DNA from 2 places in the Aeromonas crassostreae genome. Region 1 is predicted to be linked to the other one. Evidence: riboswitches for the same ligand, from Rfam matches in the RefSeq annotation. Region 1 holds a riboswitch; the other holds the start of a gene.
The links. Region 1 has a riboswitch for thiamine pyrophosphate ahead of thiB (thiamine ABC transporter substrate binding subunit). Riboswitches for the same ligand answer to the same signal wherever they lie in the genome.
Positions count from the first base shown of each region.

Region 2: linked by a shared signal. The riboswitch ahead of thiC (phosphomethylpyrimidine synthase ThiC) and the one ahead of thiB (thiamine ABC transporter substrate binding subunit) in region 1 are both predicted to bind thiamine pyrophosphate.

Region 1 covers NZ_JBSTYM010000027.1:7,171-11,578, forward strand. The annotation lists gene thiP (thiamine/thiamine pyrophosphate ABC transporter permease) at 1-1,064, opposite strand, end outside; gene thiB (thiamine ABC transporter substrate binding subunit) at 1,040-2,029, opposite strand; TPP riboswitch at 2,073-2,163, opposite strand; gene ACW5W4_RS16550 (PilZ domain-containing protein) at 2,251-2,541, shown strand; gene ACW5W4_RS16555 (transglutaminase domain-containing protein) at 2,599-3,531, opposite strand; gene leuD (3-isopropylmalate dehydratase small subunit) at 3,644-4,243, opposite strand; gene leuC (3-isopropylmalate dehydratase large subunit) at 4,347-4,408, opposite strand, start outside.
Region 2 covers NZ_JBSTYM010000006.1:95,431-99,838, reverse strand. The annotation lists gene ACW5W4_RS06765 (response regulator transcription factor) at 1-414, opposite strand, end outside; gene ACW5W4_RS06760 (hypothetical protein) at 504-932, shown strand; gene ACW5W4_RS06755 (hypothetical protein) at 1,015-1,482, shown strand; TPP riboswitch at 1,549-1,662, shown strand; gene thiC (phosphomethylpyrimidine synthase ThiC) at 1,911-3,959, shown strand; gene thiE (thiamine phosphate synthase) at 3,956-4,408, shown strand, end outside.

The DNA.
Region 1 (4,408 bases):
CTGCCGAGCAGGGTGGCGAGGGTCCCGGCCCCGACGGCGATGAGCAGGGACTGGCCCGCCGCCTGCCACAGGGCGCGGGAGGCCAGCGCCGTGAGCAGTTCCCCATTGGCGCCGGCGATCAGGATGGCCAGCAGGGGCGGCAGGAAGATGGCGATGGCCAGCAGCAGCACCAGGCTGTCGGTCAGCAGGGTGCCCGGCTGCTGGCTGTCCGGGCGCCGCGTGGTACCTGCCCGGTTCATGCGACTGGCCGGGCTGCTCTGCAACTTGTGCTGCACCAGGAGCAGGGCGGCGGTGAGCAGCAGTTGCACCAGGGCCAGGCCGCCTGCGGTGGCGAGATCAAAGTCAAAGCGCAGCGCCTGGTAGACGGCCACCTCCAATGTGGTGGACTTGGGGCCGCCTCCCAGCGCCAGCACTGTGGTGAAGCTGGTGAAGCAGAGCATGAAGATGAGACTGGCCAGCCCCGGCAGGGCGGCGCGAATGAGCGGCCACTCCAGCAGCCGGAAGATATGGGAGGAGCGCATGCCGAGCTGGCTGGCCAGGCGCCAGGAGGATTCGGGGATGGTCTCCAGGCTTTGCAGCAGCAGGCGGGCCGCCAGGGGCATGTTGAAGAAGACATGGGCCAGCAGGATGCCGAACAGGCCGTACAGGTAGTTGCCGGGATCCAGCCCCAGGCCGCGCAACAGCTGCGGCAGCCAGCCCTGCCTGCCATGAACGGCGACGATGCCGAAGATGGCGATGATGACGGGCAGCACCAGGGAGAGGCCGAACAGCTTGAGCAGCAGGCGGCGGCCCGGGAAATGGCGCCGGGCCAGGGCGCGGGCCACGGGAATGGCCAGCCCCAGGCTCAGCAGGGTGGAGAGCAGGGCCTGCCCCAGGCTGAAGCCCAGCACGTGGCGCAGATAGGGATCGCTCAGCAGGGCGCGGGGGGACAGGGTGCCCGCCTGCCACAGCAGGGCTGCCAGCGGCCCCAGGGAGAGCAGCAGGATGACCAGGGTGGCGGCACTGCCCGGCAGCCACCAGAGCAGACGGCGACCTGCCCTCACTGGGTGACGGCTTGCAGCCACTCGCGGATCCAGCCCTTGCGGTTGGCGGCCACCTCGTCCGCGCTGAAGGCGAGCGGCTTGGTGACGGTGATCATCTGCTCGAATCCCTTGGGCAGTTCGGTGCTGATGATCGGATACATCCAGTTGCCGGTCGGGATCAGTTGCTGGAAGGCGGGGCTTACCATGAATTGCAGGAAGTGGTCGGCCAGCTCGTCCTGTCTGGCGCCCTTGAGCTTGGCGGCCACCTCTACCTGGCGGTAGTGCCCCTCCTCGAACGCGGCGGCCCGATACTGGCTCTTCTGCTCGGCGATCAGGTGATAGGCGGGGGAGCTGGTGTAGGAGAGCACCATGTCCGCCTCGCCATCCATGAACATGCCGTAGGCCTCGGACCAGCCCTTGGTGACGGTAACCGTCTTCTTGGCCAGCTGCTCCCAGGCGACCGGGGCCTGGTCGCCGTAGACGGACTTCATCCACAGCATCAGCCCCTGACCCGGGGTGGAGGTGCGGGGATCCTGATAGATCACCTTGAGATTGGGGCTTTCCACCAGCTCTTTCAGGCTCTTGGGGGGATGCTTGAGCTTGCCGCTGTCGTAGACGAAGGCGAAGTAGCCGTAGTCATAGGGGACGAAGCTGTCATCCTGCCAGCCCCCCGGCACCTTGAGGGCGTCGAGTCGGGTGGCATGGGGGGCGAACAGACCGCTCTGCTTGGCCTCGGCCATCAGGGCATCGTCCAGACCCAGCACCAGGTCGGCCTTGCTGTGGCTCCCCTCGAGGCGCAGCCGGTTGAGGATGGCGACCCCGTCTTCAAGCGGAACCAGATTGAGGGTGCAGCCACACTCTTGCTCGAACGCCTGCTTGACCTTGGGGCCCGGGCCCCATTCGGAGGCGAAAGAGTCATAGGTATAGACGGTGAGGGTCGGGGGGGGCGCGGCCTGGGCGGCGCCAGTGAGCAGCAGGGCGGTGGCGGCGGTCAGCATGGTGTTCATCTATGGCACTCCTGTGAGGTGCCGACGGATGAGGAGGCGCCCCGCGCCTCTTGTCTCAAATTCCTCCGCCAGCATTATCTGGATCAGGTTCACGGGTATCATCTCAGCGCCTGGGCGCACCCCGTTTGAGCAAGGAGTCGCATTGTATTAACCTTCTGGGGGCCAGGCCAGCACAACTTGCGCAGTGGGCGGGGCGAGAGTAACCACACCAGGAGGTTCGAGTGATCACCAGCACCAAGGAAAGACGCGCCTTTCAGCGCATGATAATCAATGCCCCCGTCACCCTCTATCAGCAGGATCTCATCCTGGTGGGGATCTGCCGGGATCTGAGCGCCAATGGCATGGGGATACTGGTCAGCGAACACGGCCTCGATCTTGGCCAGCCGATCCGGGTCAGTCTCGCCACCCACAGCAATCTGTTGCCGCCGTTTGAGGCCAGGGCCCGCATCATTCGGGAGCTGGATGAAGCAGAAGGCAAGCTGCTGGCGGTGGAGTTTCAACAGATAGGTTAAAGGATGCGCCCGGCTGGCGGGCGCATCGGCATACAGTCCCCGAGCCTTGTCTTCGGCTCATCCCGTCTCCTCGGGACGCACCGGCTGCACGTTCAGCTGGCCGCTCTCCACCAAGACTCTGCTGCTCGGCGCCAGCTGGCCCGGGGGCAGGGTGGCTGGGCCGGTCGGCTCCAGCAGCAGATAGGTCTCCCCCTCCCAGTTCAGGGTCGCCTCGCCCGCTTGAGCCGGCAGGGCCACCCCCAGCAGGGCATGACCCGGCACGAACACCATGGCCTGCTTGAGGTCGGGAAAGAGCTGGGCCAGCAGGGCAGCCATCAGGGTGACCTTGCTGTCGCAATCTCCCCGGTTCTGCTCCAGCACCTGGCGCGGGGTCAAGAGGTCGCGGCCGCTGCGCCCGCTGGGGTTGTCGAGCAGCAGATAGGGAATGGCCTGCACGAAGTAGAGCATGTGTGCCACCGTCTGCTGGCGTATTTCTGTCTCCGTGGCCCCCTCCTGCCTGAGCTGCTCGGCCAGAGGCGCCAGTTCGGCGCGACTCTCCAGGGCGATGCGCACATGGTCCTGCTTGATGGCGGGCTGGCCGTCGGGCGGGGTGAAATACTGGAAATAACGATCGTGCAGCCATTCGCGCTCCAGCTCGGCGCGACGCTCCTTCACCCAGGCCATGGCGGCCCTGGCCTTGTCCTGGTTGCGGCTCTTTAGGCCGAGCTCGAATCCGGGCCGGGCGAGGGAGAATTGCACCTCGGGGAACTCAAGCGCAGCCTGCTGCAGCAGGCTCTGCAGTACCTCCTCCTGCATCCTGGCCGGGCGATAGGCGATGAGGGGTGGCAGCTTGCCCGCCTCCAGCCGGTAGCTGAGTTGCTGGGGGGGGCCCTCCCTGTCCTGCCAGCCGACATTGAGCTGACCGCCGCTGCCGTTGAAATAGGTCTGCCCGCCCAGGGCCGGGAGGCTGAGCAGCAGGCAGAGCAGTGAAAAGGCGTACCTTGCGGACATAGGTGTCTCCTGTCGGACATGCCGAGGTGGCGGGTCTTGTACCGCGACCCGACAATAAAACAGGGAGCCTCGGCTCCCTGTTGATTCTACCTATTTTCTTGCCGCTGGCGCGTCAGATCCAGCTTGGCTGCTTCGCCTCGAAGGCACTGATGGCGGCCTCGTGTTGCAGGGTCAGGCCGATGGCATCCAGCCCGTTGAGCAGGCAGTAACGGCGGAATTCGTCGATTTCGAAGCCGAACGTGAGGCTACCTGCGCGCACCTGATTGGCCTCCAGATCCACCTCGATCTCGATGCCCGGATTGGCCGCGACCAGCTGGAACAGGGCCTCGACCTCCTCTTCTTTCAGGCGTACCGGCACCATGCCGTTGTTGATGGCGTTGCCGTAGAAGATGTCGGCAAAGCTCGGGGCAATGATGGTCCTGAAGCCGTAGTCCGCCAGCGCCCAGGGGGCGTGTTCGCGGCTCGAGCCACAGCCGAAGTTCTCCCGTGCCAGCAAGATGCTGGCACCGGCGAATTGCGGCTGGTTGAGCACGAACTCGGGGTTGGGCTGCTGGCCTGCATCGTCAAGGAAGCGCCAGTCGTGGAACAGGTGCTTGCCAAAGCCGATGCGGTTGACCTTCTGCAGAAACTGCTTGGGAATGATGGCGTCGGTGTCGACGTTGGCGCTGTCGAGGGGGACGACGATCCCTTTATGCTGTTTGAATCCTGTCATCGTTATCTCCTCTTACAGTGCGCGAATATCGGCGAAGATGATGTCGGTGACGGCGAAGGGCCGTCCGCGTTGTTTGAAACCTGTCATCATGTTTTCCCTGTCGTTACAGCGCACGAATGTCGGCGAAGCGGCCGGTGACGGCGGCGGCGGCGGCCATGGCCGGGC
Region 2 (4,408 bases), on a different contig from region 1:
CGCGGCGGGATCCAGGGTCAGATCGCCAAACGCCAGCGCCCCCATGTCGCTGCGGGGGCCGCGCAGGGCCAGGGCCTGCAGCCGCACCTCCAGCTCCTCCATGGCGAACGGCTTGATCAGGTAGTCGTCGCCCCCGACCCGAAACCCTGCCAGCTTGTCGTCCAGGCTGTCGCGGGCGGTGAGAAAGAGCACAGGGGTGGCGATGCCGTCCGCCCGTAGCCGCTCCACCGTGGAGAGGCCGTCCAGGCGCGGCATCATGACATCCATGATGATGACGTCGAAACGCTGCTGTGCCAGCAGCTGCAAGGCGGCCTGGCCGTGATAGGCGCAGTCCACCCTGTGCCCGGCCAGCGCCAGATAGTCCATGATGGTTTCCGCCACCTGGGGATTGTCTTCCACCACCAGTATTTTCATGTTTTGATCTCCTGGTCTTGGCCGTTTTTCACGGTCATTTCACGACGAAGACGCCATGCTGCTGGCCAGTGTAACCCCGAGGATCCCCGATGAAGAAGTCTCTGTGCGCCCTCCTGCTGACGATCTTGCTGCCCCTGGGGTTGGCGCAGGGGGCCGAGTTCAAGCTGACCGGCCGCACCACCTGGCAGCTGGGCCAGTTGATGGTCAACGGCATTCCCTTCGTGATCGATGAGCAGACCCGCTTCAAGGAGGGGCTGGACGAAGATGACCTCGGCGGTACCTGGGTCGATCTGGAAGGGGTAGTGCAGACGACGGCGCAGGGGGAGAGACGGCTGATCCGCGAGGTGGAGCCCCTGGACGAGGCCGACGAGATGGAGCTGGAGGGCCCTGTCCTTGGCGGGCGCATCTGGGGTTATGGTGCCTCCGATGACAGCCTGGCCCCCTTCGAGGGGCGCTGGCTGGAGCTGGAGTGCCGCTTCGACGGCAAGCGGCTGAGCCGCTGCCGGGAGGATGACTGATCCGGTCAGGGTGACCGGCAAAATTGCCCATCCAGGCCCATAGTTAAACCTCCTCGCCGGGTTGACCATGGGCCTGCTTGCTATGACCAGAACCGCCTTGCTCCTGCTGCTCTCCTGCCACGCCCTTGCCGACGAGCCCGAGCTCTGGCTGGTGGCGCTGGAGCACAACGATGGCATCCGCCTGCAATTTCAGGGGGCCGAGCTCGAACTCGGCAGCGCCGCCCTGGTCGGGGCGGCGCAGTTTGACGATCTCAGGCCCGGCATGCACCTCGCCATCCAGAGCCGCCACGGCGTGGCCGAGCAGATCCGGGTGCTCGCCAGGGCGCCGGATCCGGCCCTCTGGGCTCATTGGCGGCGGGCGGAGGATCGACTGCTTGCCCACTCGGGGCAGGCCTTGCTGCTACAGGATCTCGGTGTGCTGGTGTTTGATGCCGGCACCCGCTGGGTGAACGGCCGCCCCGTCGATCTGCAACCGGGTCGCCGCCTGGTGCTGAGCCGGGATGATGACGGCCGTCTGACCGAGATCCTGATCATCAATCCGGAGGAGTAACAGGCTCGTCCCGAGAGATCGGAGTTGTTAAGGGCTTGTGCTTTCCATTCCCCCACTTATACTGGCGCCATCTTGTCGGAGTGCTGACCGTCGAACGACGCAAAGCTGAGACCGTTAATTCGGGATCCGTGGAACCTGATCAGGCTAGAACCTGCGAAGGGAAACAAGGGTAACTTGCGAGTTGCCGCGCCGGGGGAGGACCAGCCTCCCCGCTCAGCGAAGGGATCCGCTCTTCATGAGTCAGGGCGCACGAGGGGGAGTCTGTCGTCACCATCATCTTGCTCATCAGGGCACAGAGGGCGGGCGCAGTGAGGAGCCAGGCAAGCTCCCTCCCTCCCGAGAGCGCACCCAGACTGCAAGTTCATCACTTCTCCTCGAACTCCAGACAAGCAAACCCATAACTTCAATCAGTTAATGTGAGTTTTGCTATGTCTACCTCTTCTGAAAACAGCAAGTCCGTGCCCGCCAGCCGCCGGGAGCTGCGCTCCAGTGCCCAGGCCTTTATCGACAACCTCAAGGGTATGGCCCATCCCAACTCCCGCCGCATCTTCATCCAGGGCTCCCGCCCCGATATCCGGGTGCCTTTGCGTGAAATCCAGCTGGCCGACACCCTGGTTGGCGGCAGCAAGGAAGCTCCCCAGTTCGAGGCCAACGAGCCGGTGCCGGTCTACGACACCTCGGGAGCCTACGGGGACGAGCGCGCCGAGATAGACGTGCGCCGCGGCCTGCCGCGCCTGCGGGAAGCCTGGGTGCTGGAGCGGGGCGACACCGAGCCGCTGCCGGGTCTGAGCTCCACCTTCACCCAGGAGCGCCTCGCCGACGAGGGGCTGGATCACCTGCGTTTCGAACATTTGCCCAAGCCGCTGCGTGCCAGGCCGGGCCGCCGGGTGACCCAGCTGCACTATGCCCGTCAGGGGATGGTCACCCCGGAGATGGAATTTATCGCCATCCGCGAGAACATGGGCCGCGAGCGGGTGCGCTCCGAGCTGCTGCTGCGCCAGCATCCGGGTCAGGGCTTCGGCGCCAGATTGCCGGAAAACATCACCCCCGAATTCGTGCGCGATGAGGTGGCCGCCGGCCGCGCCATCATCCCGAGCAACATCAACCACCCGGAAGCCGAGCCCATGATCATCGGCCGCAACTTCCTGGTGAAGATCAACGCCAACATAGGCAACTCGGCGGTCAGCTCCAGCATCGAGGAGGAAGTGGAGAAGCTGGTGTGGTCCACCCGCTGGGGGGCCGACACCGTCATGGATCTCTCCACCGGTCGCAACATCCACGAGACCCGGGAGTGGATACTGCGCAACAGCCCTGTGCCCATCGGCACAGTGCCCATCTACCAGGCGCTCGAAAAGACCAACGGCATCGCCGAAGACCTCACCTGGGAGCTGTTCCGCGACACCCTGCTGGAACAGGCCGAGCAGGGGGTGGACTACTTCACCATCCACGCCGGCGTCCTGCTGCGCTACGTGCCCATGACCGCCAAGCGCCTCACCGGCATCGTCTCCCGTGGCGGCAGCATCATGGCCAAGTGGTGCCTGTCCCATCACAAGGAGAACTTCCTCTACCAGCATTTTCGCGAGATCTGCGAGCTGTGCGCCGCCTATGATGTGGCGCTTTCCCTCGGGGACGGCCTGCGCCCGGGCTCCGTCTATGACGCCAACGACGAGGCGCAATTTGCCGAGCTGCACACCCTGGGGGAGCTCACCAAGATCGCCTGGGAGTACGACGTCCAGGTGATGATCGAGGGCCCCGGCCACGTGCCCATGCACATGATAGAGCGCAACATGACCGAGCAGCTGGAGCACTGTCACGAGGCGCCCTTCTACACCCTGGGCCCCCTCACCACCGACATAGCCCCCGGCTACGATCACTTCACCTCCGGCATAGGGGCCGCCATGATCGGCTGGTACGGCTGCGCCATGCTCTGCTACGTGACCCCCAAGGAGCACCTGGGGCTGCCGAACAAGGAGGACGTGAAGCAGGGCCTCATCACCTACAAGATCGCCGCCCACGCCGCTGACTTGGCCAAGGGTCATCCGGGTGCCCAGATCCGCGACAACGCCATGTCCAAGGCGCGCTTCGAGTTCCGCTGGGAGGATCAGTTCAATCTGGCGCTGGATCCCGACACCGCCCGCGCCTACCACGACGAGACCCTGCCCCAGGAGTCCGGCAAGGTGGCTCATTTTTGCTCCATGTGCGGCCCCAAGTTCTGCTCCATGAAGATCACCCAGGACGTGCGTGACTACGCCGCCAAGTTGGAAGCCGTAGAGATCAAGATGGTGGGCATGGACGGCCAGCAGGAGCGGGTGGTGGCCGAGGTGGAGAGCGGCATCGCCCACAAGGAGCCGGAGACCTTCAAGCAGGCCGACGTTGAGAGTGGCATGGCCCGCATGGCGGAGACCTTCAAGGAGACTGGCGGCGAGATCTACCACCAGGCGGCGACCCTGAAGCAGGCCGCAGGGGAGGAGGCGTGAGCAGCGAGCGCGGGGCTGTCAGCCCCGCCGACCTGTCCGCCGTAACGCAGGCCCGTCCCGTGGTCTGGACCATCGCCGGTTCAGACTCCGGCGGCGGGGCCGGCATTCAGGCCGACTTGCACACCCTGCATGACCTAGGGGTGCACGGCTGCTCGGTCATCTCCGCCATCACGGCCCAGAATTCGGTGGCGGTGAAGATGGTGGACCCCGTGCTGATGCAGACCTTCACCGCCCAGATCGACGCCCTGGGGCTGGATCTGCCCCCGGCCGCCATCAAGATAGGCCTGCTGCCGACCCGGCTCCATGTGGAGGTGCTGGCCCGCAGGTTGTCGACCATCGAAGCCCCCTTCGTGGTCTACGACCCGGTCGCCATCGCCAGCACTGGCACCCCCATGGCCGAGCCCGGCATGCTGGTGGCGGTGCGCGAACAACTGCTGCCGCGTCTGTCC